3 regions of the Rossellomorea sp. NPDC077527 genome follow, and region 1 is predicted to be linked to each of the others. Evidence: riboswitches for the same ligand, from Rfam matches in the RefSeq annotation. Region 1 holds a riboswitch; each other region holds the start of a gene.
The links. Region 1 has a riboswitch for S-adenosylmethionine ahead of ACIGG7_RS22135 (Na+/H+ antiporter NhaC family protein). Riboswitches for the same ligand answer to the same signal wherever they lie in the genome.
Positions count from the first base shown of each region.

Region 1 (4,293 bases):
CGGCAACTCTCATAAACGGTACCTCTGATAATACAGCGATTAAGAAAGCAAGACCTATTCCAGCGTACGTACCACCGGAATCTTCCACAAACAATCCAAAATAGACATTGTTGGCTAAATTCGGTCCGAACACCAGGAATGTGACAGCCAGGAAAATCAGGAATTTCTTCATTGTGAATAGCTCCTTCATCCCTGCTTTTAAATCGAGCTTGGCAGCCGCTCTCTCTCTAGGAAAACGGAAGGAAAGGAAACCGGCAAGGACGAGGCAGATAAAGAACGAGTAGAAAATGATCGTCGGACCGATGAAACCTTCCGATAGTCTCCCCATGGTGAAGACTGCAATACCGAATCCCAATGATCCAAACAGCCGGATGTTTCCGTAGTTGTAGCGGACTTTACTTGTATACTTCAAACTGATACTGTCCGAAACCGGGATGATCGCACTTTGGAAAATCGCCACCAGGATGGCGACCGCCAGCAAACCATAGTACATATTCATAAATAAATAGCCAAGTGCAAAGATACCGGCAATCAAAGAAGTCAATCCCAGCACTGCAGTAGGACGGTTCGTTGTGTCACTTACCATCCCCCATATCGGCTGAAAAAAAATCATCATGATGGGACCGACGGACATGATGGTTCCAATCTGATATCCATTCAATCCGACGCTTTCACTTAAATACACACTGAGTAACGGGTATAAACTGCCAACCCCGAAGAACGTCAATAAATAAAACCCTTGTAATGTAAAAATTTGATTTCGTACAGTTCTCTCCACTACCGTATCCTCCAAGATGTTTTTTGTCTATCTTATAGTAGACCCTGACTGTTCAATTGTCTATGAATTCATGCCTTTTTATGGATAAAGTCATACTTTTTCAGGAGGACTGATGATGGGAAAGAGATGGATCAATGCTCCTTTCTGACGCTTTCGCCTTTTGCTTGTCGGGCCTGGTCGAGCCGCTTCCGCTTTTGGTTCATCCAGCTGCAGCGGCTAGGCCCTCGAGGTCATAAGTCAAGAACGTCAAAAAGGCAAAAGACGCCTTTCCGACGCTTTCGCCTTTTGCTTGTCGGGCCTGGTCGAGCCGCTTCCGCTTTTGGTTCACAATATTTTCCGGTTTGACTTTTTTGATGAAACCCTTTAAAGTATGGAAGTATATTTTAAAACAAGTAAATAACATATCTTCTTATCCAGAGAGACGGAGGGACTGGCCCTGTGATGTCTCGGCAGCGGACTCTATGTGAGTGCTGTGCCACATCCAGCAAGCGTAATGCTTGAAAGATAAGGAGAGTGTTTCGTTTGAATGAAACCTCTTCTTATATAAGAAGAGGTTTTTTATTTCATTTCACACCAAGACAAAGGAGTGTTAGCATGAATCAAGAAAAAGGAAATCTATTGGCTTTATTGCCCTTGATCATATTTGTTTCCCTGTTCCTTGGAGCTGGTATCATTTCGGGAGATTTTTATGCATTTCCTGTACTCGTATCCATCATCATTGCATCGGTCGTTGCCCTAGTTATGAACCGTAAAGAGTCGTTGACCGCTAAGATTGAACGGTTCGCTAAAGGCGCTGGTCATCCCGACATCATGATTATGGTCTTCATCTTCCTGTTAGCAGGAGCCTTTTCAGGAGTGGCAGAAAAGATGGGAGCCGTTGATTCAACCGTCAACTTTGCCCTATCTGTGCTTCCGGGTAACTTAATCATTGTTGGATTGTTTATCATTGCCGCATTCATCTCTTTATCAATGGGAACATCCATGGGGACGATTGCAGCCCTTGCCCCCATCGGAGCGGGAATCAGCTCAGGAGCAGATATTTCCCTGCCCCTTGCCATGGCAACCGTTATTGGTGGAGCGATGTTCGGAGATAACTTATCGTTTATTTCGGATACAACCATCGCTGCTGTCCGTACACAGAAAACGGAAATGAAGGACAAGTTCAAAGTGAACTTCTTCATTGTATTACCGGCAGCCATCATCACCATGGTGATCCTGTTTATCCTGACGCTTGGCACTCCATCCTCAGTAGAGGCGGAAAGCTTTAATTGGGTTAAAATCCTGCCTTACCTTGGAGTCATAATCGGAGCCCTTGCAGGATTGAACGTATTTGTTGTTCTATTAGGCGGAATCCTGTTGGCAGGAATCATCGGATTTGTGGATGGAAGCTTCACCCCATCGAGTTATTTTGGCAGTGTAGCTGACGGAATGACAGGGATGGCTGAGATTGTGATCCTTTCCATCCTGATTGGAGGCGTGGTCGAACTGATCCGTCATAACGGTGGAATCCAGGCAATCCTGTATCAAGCCACCCGTAAGATCAAATCCCCTCAGGGAGCACAGCTTGCTACCGCGGGGTTAGTCAGTGCAACAAATCTTTGTACTGCGAATAATACCATTTCCATCATCATTGCAGGTCCACTTGCCAAAACGCTTAGCGAACGATATGGAGTGGATGCCCGTAAATCAGCTAGTATCCTGGATATTTTCTCTTGTGCCATCCAAGGCTTGATCCCATATGGGGCACAGGCACTGCTCGTGGCAGAAGTAGCCGGCATATCACCGATCAGCATCATTCCATATGCCTTCTATCCAGTATTGATTGCGGTTTGCGGATTAATTGCAATTCAATTCGCCCTTCCAAAGTTCACGCGCAATCCCGTTCCAGATGGAGATCCGATTCAGTCTTCATAATGATTTTAAAGAGACAAATCTTTCGGGATTTGTCTCTTTTTTGTTTTTGGATAGGGTTGTATGAATGTCGGGGCAGTTTTGGCTGTTGATTGGACCATTTTAAGCACTTATTGGGCCACTTTTGACGTTTTTCGGGCCACTCTAAGCACTTATCGGGCCAACTCCGTAAATACCACAAGATTCTTTATCGTCTAGACACTAACAACAACCTCAAAAAAGCAGATCCCGCTTCCCGGAATCTGCTCACTCTCTTATAATAAGTCATTCACATGATAAAGCTTTCCACTTTCAATTTCACTTTCAGTGATGAGCTTCAATAATACATCTGCAACCGTATCTGTGCTGCGAAGCATGCCCTCGTCTTTGTAGCGCTGGAATGATTCAACATCAGCAAAGGATTCCTTAGATGAAGAACGGATTTCCCCCTGCATATCGGTATCCATCACCCCTGGACTGAAGGCGATGACTTGATGGCGGCTATGCTTATTGGTAAGCTCCAGGCTCACGGTTTCCGTCAGCATATTGACGCCTGCTTTCGTTGCACAATACGTACTCCAACCATAAACAGGACGGCTCCCTGCACCAGAGCTGATGTTAACCATGGTCATTTTGGAAGAAGAACCTTCTGCTGCTTTGATCAATTCATTGGTGGCTATCATGGGAGAAAGCAGGTTGACATGTACACTCATTTCAAGTGCTCCGGTATCCACTTCACCAGACGGATTGATCGGTGTCACCACTCCCGCATTTTGCACAACATAGATTGAATCAGCTTCAGATTTAAATGCCCTGGCTCCGACCTCACGAAAAACGGATTCTGTTTGCACGGTTTGAGAAAGATCACAGTGGAAGAATTCATACGACACTTCTTTTTCACGTGCCAGCCTTTGTAAGCTCTCATTATCTGTACGGGAAATATTCATGACGCCGATGCCCTTTTCTATAAAACCCTTGGCAATGGACTCCCCTAAGCCTCTTGTTGCTCCTGTCACAATTGCATAATCCATTTCGAATCATCTCCTTCTTATCTCCTGATTATAAGGGAGAGGAATCTTTTCACAAAAAAATATGCACCCGTTTAACGAAAGATTTACATTTGCCTCGAAAGCCCTCATCAATCAAGGCATGCTCTCGTCAATCAAATGATACTCCGGTATAAGATCTGACAATGGGACAATCGTGGCCTTCTTTTCATAAAGGGGCAGGAATTCCTTAAGCATGGTTGCCACCTTCATTCCCGTGACCCCGACGTGGCCAATCGCAATGGTTGCATTGTCATGATCCAATTCTTTCGAAAGGAGTCTTGCCTGCTTTCCGATATGCTGGATCGTATAGACGTCATCAAAGAATAGTTCGTTTTCCAGATACGGCACTCCCAGTTCTTTGGCAAGCTGAGGAATGACGCTCTTTCCTGTAGTTTTACTATCCAGATAAAATAAGCCGTTTTCCTTACAAATATCAAGTACAATCCGCATGACCCGCTCATCCGCTGTTGCCTTCGAGCCCATATGATGGTTGATGCCAACTGCATAAGGAACCTCTTTGATGGCCTGCTCCACTCTCTTTCTGATTTCTTCATCGGAAAGGGAGGTCGTGATGGC
Region 1 covers NZ_JBITVL010000010.1:50,267-54,559, forward strand. Annotated here, with positions in the region: gene ACIGG7_RS22130 (MFS transporter) at 1-778, opposite strand, end outside; SAM riboswitch class I at 1,185-1,289, shown strand; gene ACIGG7_RS22135 (Na+/H+ antiporter NhaC family protein) at 1,373-2,692, shown strand; gene ACIGG7_RS22140 ((S)-benzoin forming benzil reductase) at 2,944-3,699, opposite strand; gene ACIGG7_RS22145 (divergent polysaccharide deacetylase family protein) at 3,811-4,293, opposite strand, start outside.

Region 2 (4,293 bases), on a different contig from region 1:
AGAAAAACTACTTGATTCCAACCATTAATGGAGACAAGAAATCATGTTTTGCCATGACGGAACCTGGAGCGGGATCTGATACCCGTAATATCCGTACCACAGCAGTGAAAGACGGAAACGAATGGATATTAAATGGAGAGAAAACGTTCATTACGGGTGGAAACGAAGCAGATTTTGTCATGGTCATGGCCGTCACGGATAAAGAAAAACACCAGCTTACCGGGAGAGACGGGGTCACCTGCTTCATTGCCGATAGAAGTATGGGCTGGAAGTCCGAATATATCCATACGATGGGTGAATGGGGACCGGCGAGCCTTATTTTTGAAGATGTAAGGGTTCCTGAGGAGAACATCCTTGGTGAAATCGATAGAGGCTACGACCTGGGCTTGGAGTGGATCGGTTTTGCCCGCTGGATCGTAGGTGCCCAGGCGGTTGGAGCAGCAGAACGCCTTCTTCAAATGGCCATCAACTATTCGAAAGAAAGGGAAACCTTTGGAAAACCTATCGCCGACCGGCAGGCCATCCAATGGCAGATTGCAGATTCTGCCGTGGAAATTGAAGCGGCCCGCTGGCTCGTGTTAAATGCAGCCTACACGCTGGATCAAGGAGAAGACAATCGTCATGTGGCGTCCATGGCAAAACTCTATGGATCCAATATGGGAAATCGAGTTGTCGACCGTGTCCTGCAAATTCACGGGGGGATGGGCTACACAAGAGAGCTTCCTATTGAACGCTGGTATCGTGAAGCCAGGTTATGGCGAATTTATGATGGGACCGATGAAATCCAAAAGCTGATCATCTCAAGGAATTTATTAAAGGGACATGTGAAACTGGGGCAATTTGTATAATTTGATAAGGAGGCAATAGGAATGGGAAAACGATTCGCAGGTAAGGTGGCATTGGTGACTGGTGGTAGCAGAGGGATCGGCAGGGCGATTGCGGGATTACTGGCTGAAGAAGGAGCAAAGGTGGCCATCATCGATGTGAATGAAGAGGCGTTGAATGAAGCAAGTGAGATATTTAAACCTTATGAACTGTATACAAAAGTTGCAAATGTCGTAGAATCACAGGAAGTTGAACATGCGGTCAAAGAAGTGTATGAATCCTTTGGTTCCCTTGACATCGTCGTCAACAATGCAGGAGTTATCAGGGATAATCTACTATTTAAAATGACCGAGCCTGATTGGCAGACCGTCATGGATGTGCACTTGAAAGGCTCATTCAATGTAGCGAAGGCGGCGCAAGTGTACATGGTGAAACAAAAGTATGGACGGATCATCAATATATCCTCCACCTCTGCACTCGGAAACCGTGGACAGGCAAACTATGCTACAGCAAAAGCGGGTCTTCAAGGACTTACGAAAACTCTTGCCATTGAGCTCGGACCGTTTGGCATCACGACCAATGCGGTAGCACCAGGATTCATTGAAACTGATATGACGAAAGAGACGGCGAAACGAATCGGAATCACATTCGAGCAACTGGTAGAAGCAAGTCTTCAAGAAATCCCGGTAGGAAGAAGCGGGCAGCCAGAAGATATAGCGAATGCAGTGGCCTTCTTTGCAGATGAAAAATCTTCATTCGTCAATGGTCAGGTTCTTTACGTTGCAGGGGGACCGAAAGCCTAAAGAAAGAGGTGCAGGATATGTTTGAATCATTTATCGGAAAACGTTCGACTCCCATTGAAAATCAGGTAGAAAGAGGAGCGGTTCGTAAATTTGCTGAGGCCATAGGGGACCCTCATCCTCTGTATGTGGATGACGCTACCGGGAAACGCTCCAGGTATGAAGGGAACATCGCTCCTCCCACTTTTCCAAGAGTGTTGGGCTTTGGATCGGTCGAAGGCCTTCATTTACCAAACGTTGGTTTGATTCACGGTGAACAATCCTTTCATTATGTAAGGCCATTGAAGGTAGGGGAAAGCATCCAATGTTACACGGAAATTAAAGACTATTATGAACGGAAAGGGACAGACGGGGCTCTGGGTTTTCTGGTAATTGAAGACGTGGGTGTAGATTTGCACGGGGAGAGGATTTTCACTTCCCAAGCGATTGTCATTATTACAGAAGCAGTCAGAAAGAGGTTGAGTAAATGACTACACTACAATCAATTCATATAGGGGATACACTGCCTCCGGTTGAATTGGCACCGGTATCGAGAATTGACCTGATCAAATACGCAGGGGCTTCCGGGGATTATAACCCAATCCATACCATTGATGAGGAAGCCCTGAAACTTGGCCTTCCAGGAATCATCGCTCATGGTATGTGGACGATGGGCAATGTGTCAAAACTATTCACTCCTCATTATGAAGAAGGGTTTATCAAGGATTACACTGTACGCTTTAAAGGGATGGTCATGTTGAATGATATGATTACTTTACGAGCTAAAATGGTGGATAAAAAGGATAACTCACTCCATTTTACTGTTACTGCAACCAATCAAGTCGAGAAAACCGTGATTGAGGGTAAAGTCGTCTTTGAGTTATTGACTAGTTGAAGAGAAAATGATGTTCAAAATATACGACATATTGCTTTCTAAAAATAATGTTGTAAATCGAACTGGGGTCGAATAAACATAAAAAGAATGGAAATCTCAAGAAAATGAGCCTAAAGACATAAATCCGATCGAAAAACTCGGGTTGACTTCTTGGTGGATTGTGATATTATTTAGAATATTAAAATTAATAACTCTTATCCAGAGTGGTGGAGGGATCTGGCCCTGCGAAACCCAGCAACCTACGTTATGTAAGGTGCTAATTCCAGCAAAATGTGAAGCCATTTTGGAAGATAAGGTATTCTTACCTGAACAACTTTCCAAAACGGAAAGTTGTTTTTTTATTCACTCTTCATATGGGTATGGTGGAAGATTGGGGGAATCAAATGACAAAAGAAAAGAGCCATCAGGCACAGTTTGACATGGTAGCAGAGAAGATCCAGTCTATGCTTGAAACCATGAGCTATGGTTCAATCACGATTGTCGTTCAAGATGGGAAGGTCATTCAATTAGAGAAAAATGAGAAAGTCCGAATCAAATAAGCTGACTAGACAAACTAGAGGCGCATAACAAAGATAAGGGACACCCTTTATCTTGTTATCGCCTCTTTTTATTTGGATAAGCATCAGGAAAAGGGGTGTATCATGTTAACCTATCAGACTTGGAAACAGCCAAACTTGGATTTCGAAGTGGATACGGTCTACAAAGGGGCGTTAAATGTCCTGGAATGGACGTACAGCCACTATGGTGAAAAAGTGGTATATGCATGTAGTTTCGGGATTGAAGGCATTGTGCTCATCGATCTAATCTCCAAGGTACAACCGAAGGCATCCATTGTATTCCTCGATACGGGCGTACATTTTAAGGAAACGTATGAAACGATAGAAAAAGTGAAAGAGGCTTATCCGGATCTACACATTCAAATGCAAAAACCTGAGTTGACAATGGATGAACAGGCCAAAGAATATGGAGATAAATTGTGGGAGAAAAACCCGAATAAGTGTTGCCAAATCCGAAAACTTGACCCTTTGAAGGATGCTCTGTCCAAGGGGAATGCCTGGATATCGGGATTAAGAAGGGAACAATCCCCCACAAGGAGACATGTTGAATTCATCAATAAGGATGATAAATTTCAATCGATTAAAATTTGCCCTTTAATTCACTGGACATGGAAGGAGATTTGGCGATATGTCCATAAACATGATCTGACTTATAACACCCTTCACGATCAAGGGTATCCGAGTATAGGGTGCTTCCATTGCACAACTCCAGCCTATGATATAAATGATCTCCGCTCCGGAAGATGGAAAGGAAAAGGAAAAACAGAATGCGGCCTTCATTGAAATGGGTGACAATACTTGCTTGAAATCACAGCGCTTATCATTAGTTTGTTCTTTGCTATGAACATTGGTGCCAGTGGAGCGGCTGCATCAATGGGAGTCGCATATGGTGCAGGAGCGATAAATAATATCAGGACCGCATTATGGATATGTGCCGCAGGTGTCCTTAGCGGAGCGGTACTGGGTGGAGGAGAGGTTGTCAAGACAATCAGTTCAGGAATCATTCCTCAGAATCTGCTGTCGATCAAAATCGTCCTCATCATTTTGTTATCTGCGACGATTTCTCTATTTCTGGCAAATGTCATCGGAATTCCGTTATCGACGAGTGAAGTGACAGTGGGAGCAGTTGTGGGTGTTGGAGTAGCTTATCAGGTTCTTTATGTAAAATCACTGATTACAATCATGTCATTTTGGGTGATTGTCCCGGTTGTCGCGTTCGTTGTCACATGGCTTTTCG
Region 2 covers NZ_JBITVL010000004.1:241,595-245,887, reverse strand. Annotated here, with positions in the region: gene ACIGG7_RS15630 (acyl-CoA dehydrogenase family protein) at 1-848, shown strand, start outside; gene fabG (3-oxoacyl-ACP reductase FabG) at 870-1,628, shown strand; gene ACIGG7_RS15620 (MaoC family dehydratase N-terminal domain-containing protein) at 1,646-2,095, shown strand; gene ACIGG7_RS15615 (MaoC/PaaZ C-terminal domain-containing protein) at 2,092-2,499, shown strand; SAM riboswitch class I at 2,691-2,796, shown strand; gene ACIGG7_RS15610 (YezD family protein) at 2,919-3,038, shown strand; gene ACIGG7_RS15605 (phosphoadenylyl-sulfate reductase) at 3,141-3,839, shown strand; gene ACIGG7_RS15600 (sulfate permease) at 3,897-4,293, shown strand, end outside.
Region 2: it holds a riboswitch for S-adenosylmethionine, as region 1 does, so the genes downstream of both, ACIGG7_RS15610 (YezD family protein) here and ACIGG7_RS22135 (Na+/H+ antiporter NhaC family protein) in region 1, are expected to answer to the same signal.

Region 3 (4,293 bases), on a different contig from region 1:
TTCTCCCTCCTTCAGCAAGGAATGAATTATGCATTGGATCAATTAGGGTTGGAGATTGCCAGGAAGGTATAAGATGGTATGACCTACATAACTTCATTTCATATTTTTTTACACTGTCAACTAAAAGAGCATGATCCAGAGGATCATGCTCTTTTGATGATATCATTTATTATGGTTTCGGCTGTTTCCTTTCCGTTTTGAATACAAGCTCCAATTCCCACTCCGTAATATGATGCTCCGGCCAATGCCACATTTGGCATCTCTTTTAAGAGTGTTTGCTCTAATGAATTCACGGATTGATTGTGCCCAAGTAGGTAATTGGGCATCAGATTTTTCCAATTGGTTACTTCAACGGTGATAGGTTCTGCATAAATTCCGATGCTCTTTCTTATATCTTCGAGTGCGACTCGTGTCAATTCTTCGTTGTTCAAATTCTTTAATGTATCATATTGGCTGTTTGAACTCTTATAAAAGAGTCTCACTAGGAGATTCTGGTTTCGGGATGTGTGTTTCCATTTACGACTACTCCAAGTACATGCATCACACTTCACGTCCCTTTCATCGGATACAATAAATCCAGTGCCATCCGCAGGCAGTTCCTCATCACGTACATCGAAAGCTAGGTAAATGGATATCAGGGATGAGTTTTTTAATTGATTGAAGTCACGATCCAATGATTCCTGTTCCAGGATTCGTTGTGTTATATCGTGTGGAGTAGCCAAAATGACATAGTCAGCATGGATGTCTTCATGTCCATTTATCGACAGCTCGTACTTGTCACCGACCTTTCTTAGTTTGGTTGTTTCTGCACCTTTTAGAATGGTGGCATCCGAGCACTCTTCTTCTAAACGGTCAATGATTTTGGCTAAGCCTTTATTGAAAGATACGAATTTTTTATTGGAAGCACCTTTAAATTTCAGTTTATTTGCAGATAATCCTTTAATAATGCTTCCGTATTCATTTTTATAGTCGAGTAGATAGGGTAAAGTAGAAGCCAAGGTCAGTTTATACAAGTCTCCAGAATAAACCCCGGATAATACAGGCGCAATCTGGTTTTCAACCAGTTCTCTTCCCAGGAAAGCTTCCAAAAATTCTCCAATAGAACTTTCCTTGGTAAACCGGGAATTATTAGTCTCCAGATCCAGAAGCGCAGCCTTCTTCCCATCTTCAGAGATCAGGGTACTTTCCCCCAATGCCTCCACATTCATAGGAATACCGAAGATTGAATCAACTGGAATTTTATGCAATTCTCCATTTGTATATATGTAGGATGTCCCGGTTTCGTTGTAAACGAGCTCATCTTGTAGTTGAAGTTCCTCGACCAAAGGAAGGACTGCCTCATGGCGGGCAACTATTGAATCCGCCCCTGTTTCAATTATGTAATCTCCTTCTTCTACAGTTCTGATCTTTCCACCAAGATTGTGATCTCGTTCGATTAACAGTAACTTTAATTCAGATTTATGTTCTTTTGACATTTTATGTAGGTGATACAGTGCCGTTAAACCTGTAATTCCCCCGCCTACGACAACCACTGTTTTCATACCATTCACTCCATACATTTCGTTTATGTATACAGATTATCATGTTTAAAAGTGAATACAAAAAAAATATTTGACAGAAATAAGAAAATTCTCCTGACAACATATTTATTTTCAAATTATATTTATCTAATATACTGGATACATTGTCTTCTTCTTTTCCTAAAAATGTTAAGGAGCTTACAAATACGGGAGATCATTTGAACTCCCGTACCTGGTAAAACATTCATTGGACTGGTCAAATAGTTGAGACACACTCCCTTAAAAACGGGTTCTTCTCCTTGCGTATAATATACCTGTTTAGCTATTCCCTTACTACGCTACATCATAAAGGTAGGCCCTAATTTAAAAACCCTTAAGGACGCACTGTTGATGGGTTGATCCGCGCCAGGATACTGTACCGTCGAAGCTAATCTAACAGTTGTCTGTGAACTATTATCCGGGATAAGAAGTCGAAGGGTCAATGTTTGTCCACCAGTAAGACTTAGAATAGCCACTGATGCACTTACGCTTATTTCTTGACCAGAAAACACAGCCAACCCTGACCTAGTTGCATCAGCAAGTGTTCCATTTACAAATATCCCAAATGCAGCATGTTGACTCCCGGGTACCGGTAAGAAGACTGTTTGCCAAAGTACTGCATAATCTCCATCTTCGGGTACAGTTAGAGAATTAGTCGTTGCCGTAATTCCACCCACCAGGACTGACTCCGGCTGATCAAATTGATTGAAACGAACCAATCTATTTCCATTTTGCTCCAATAGTTGCTCGTCATCATCGAAAATGTTTCCATATATTGGTGAAAAAGTCCCAAAGGGTCCCTGTTCCCCTTGAGGTCCCTGTTCTCCTTGAGGTCCCTGTTCCCCTTGAGGCCCCTGTTCCCCTTGAGGTCCCTGTTCTCCTTGAGGCCCCTGTTCTCCTTGAGGTCCAGGTGGACCAGGGGGACAATCACATTTAAATGGATAAAAGTCACACCCTTCTGGAAAGGATGGAACCTTTCCTCTCAAAGAGCTATTGCCTTTTCGAAGAATAGGAAGTTTTTCGTTAACATATTTTCTCTTCAAAATGTTTCTCCTCCCTAAAAATAAAGTAATATAATACTATTATTATTGTATGGAAGAACTCTGCTTTTGCCTGTTCAAACATCATGAATATGTATAGAGAGAGGAGTATTTAAAAGATATTGTGAAACGACACCGTTTTAATACCCAGTTGACAAATATGAATAATCAACTTTATAATATGTATGACATATCATTTCCATATACTACTTATCCAGAGAGGCAGAGGGACTGGCCCGATGAAGCCTCAGCAACAGATTCTACCCGGTAGAACACTGTGCTAATTCCACAAGCATTGTCTTGAAAGATGAGTCGAAGTTACGCAAAGCCTTCTTCTTATTCTTTAGGAAGTGGGCTTTTTCATTAGGTAGCCTCTTCTTCTATTCTCAGACATAACAATAGGAGTGATTAAAATGGGGAAAATCCTTCAAGGATCCAAACAGGAACGAAGAAACGAATTAGTGAACAAATTAATCGTCCACAACTTTTTCAAAAAAGGTGACAAACAGCTATTTGAATTGAGCTTAGAGGAACTTGAAGAAGAGTATCAATGTATCCAAAATAATTGTCACCCCCATAATGATGTTGGTTCGATTCATTGGAAGAATATTGGGAGGAAAAGTAGCTAAAGAAGCACCAATCCAAGGTGGATTGGTGCTTCTTATTGTTCAGCATTGTCATTCAAACGGGATCTCATTGTGCATTTACTTCAACGGCATCTTTCTTATAGTATGATGCAAAGATTTCCGCAAATGCTTCGGTGGAATTATATAATTCTACTAAGTTATTTTCCACACCGCCAAATTCAAGGAGCATGGCACGTTCCGTTAAGTCCTGATTATAGACTCCATTTCCTTCCGCCCTCGTTTTAACAAAAACTCCGCGACTGATGCCTGGATATTTCTCTTCTAATTTAGCATTTAATTCTTTCGCGATTTTCAAGTTCTTTTCATAGTTTTTATTTTCTTTCCCTACGATAAAAAATAATCGGGCATAGCTCTTACCGTTGATGGTTTTAGTTGTAATGTCTCTTGGCATGGAATCACGATGTATATCAATTAAATAGTTCAGGTTATCATCCTGTGCTATGGCTTCCTGAACCAATCCTCTTGAAAGCTTATAGGATTCGAAATACGTCCAAGACTTATTTTTTAATGCCTGGTTTACATCTGTCTTATCATGAACCACTCCAATTCCCCGAGATTCAAGCTCTTGTTTTAACTTCGACCCGACCGCAATAACGTTTACTTTCTCATTTGTACTGGCAGGATCTTTCGAGTCATTGTTTTTGATTAAAGGACTGAAAGCTTCCCAGCTGTGAGAATGATAAATAAAGACCGATTTATTCTCAATCTCCTGCACTCCATTTCCGGAGTCATGATTCGCTTCATCAATTTGGCTTTGGTCGATTTCCTGATCTTTTAACTGGTCTTCCGTTGGTGCAGGTGATTCGTTCGGAAGATTCGTGATGTCCGTCCCTTTCCCGGCAACTGCTATGTGAGTATGATAATTTTCAATGCCTGGTATCTCCCGACCAAATAGACTTCTGGGATCGAGGAGAGAGACATTCGTAACGCTTTCCAGCCAATCGAAGTCACTATTCATTGCCTCTTTATTCTCGATGCGCAATCCTGTCATCTCCTGTGACAGCAGCATAAGAAAGGTTTCCTTTGGTACCAATTCAGATACCGAAG
Region 3 covers NZ_JBITVL010000004.1:71,639-75,931, reverse strand. Annotated here, with positions in the region: gene ACIGG7_RS14710 (STAS domain-containing protein) at 1-72, shown strand, start outside; gene ACIGG7_RS14705 (protoporphyrinogen oxidase) at 144-1,541, opposite strand; gene ACIGG7_RS14700 (hypothetical protein) at 1,859-2,602, opposite strand; SAM riboswitch class I at 2,807-2,913, shown strand; gene fbpA (Fur-regulated basic protein FbpA) at 3,013-3,228, shown strand; gene spoIIP (stage II sporulation protein P) at 3,293-4,293, opposite strand, start outside.
Region 3: it holds a riboswitch for S-adenosylmethionine, as region 1 does, so the genes downstream of both, fbpA (Fur-regulated basic protein FbpA) here and ACIGG7_RS22135 (Na+/H+ antiporter NhaC family protein) in region 1, are expected to answer to the same signal.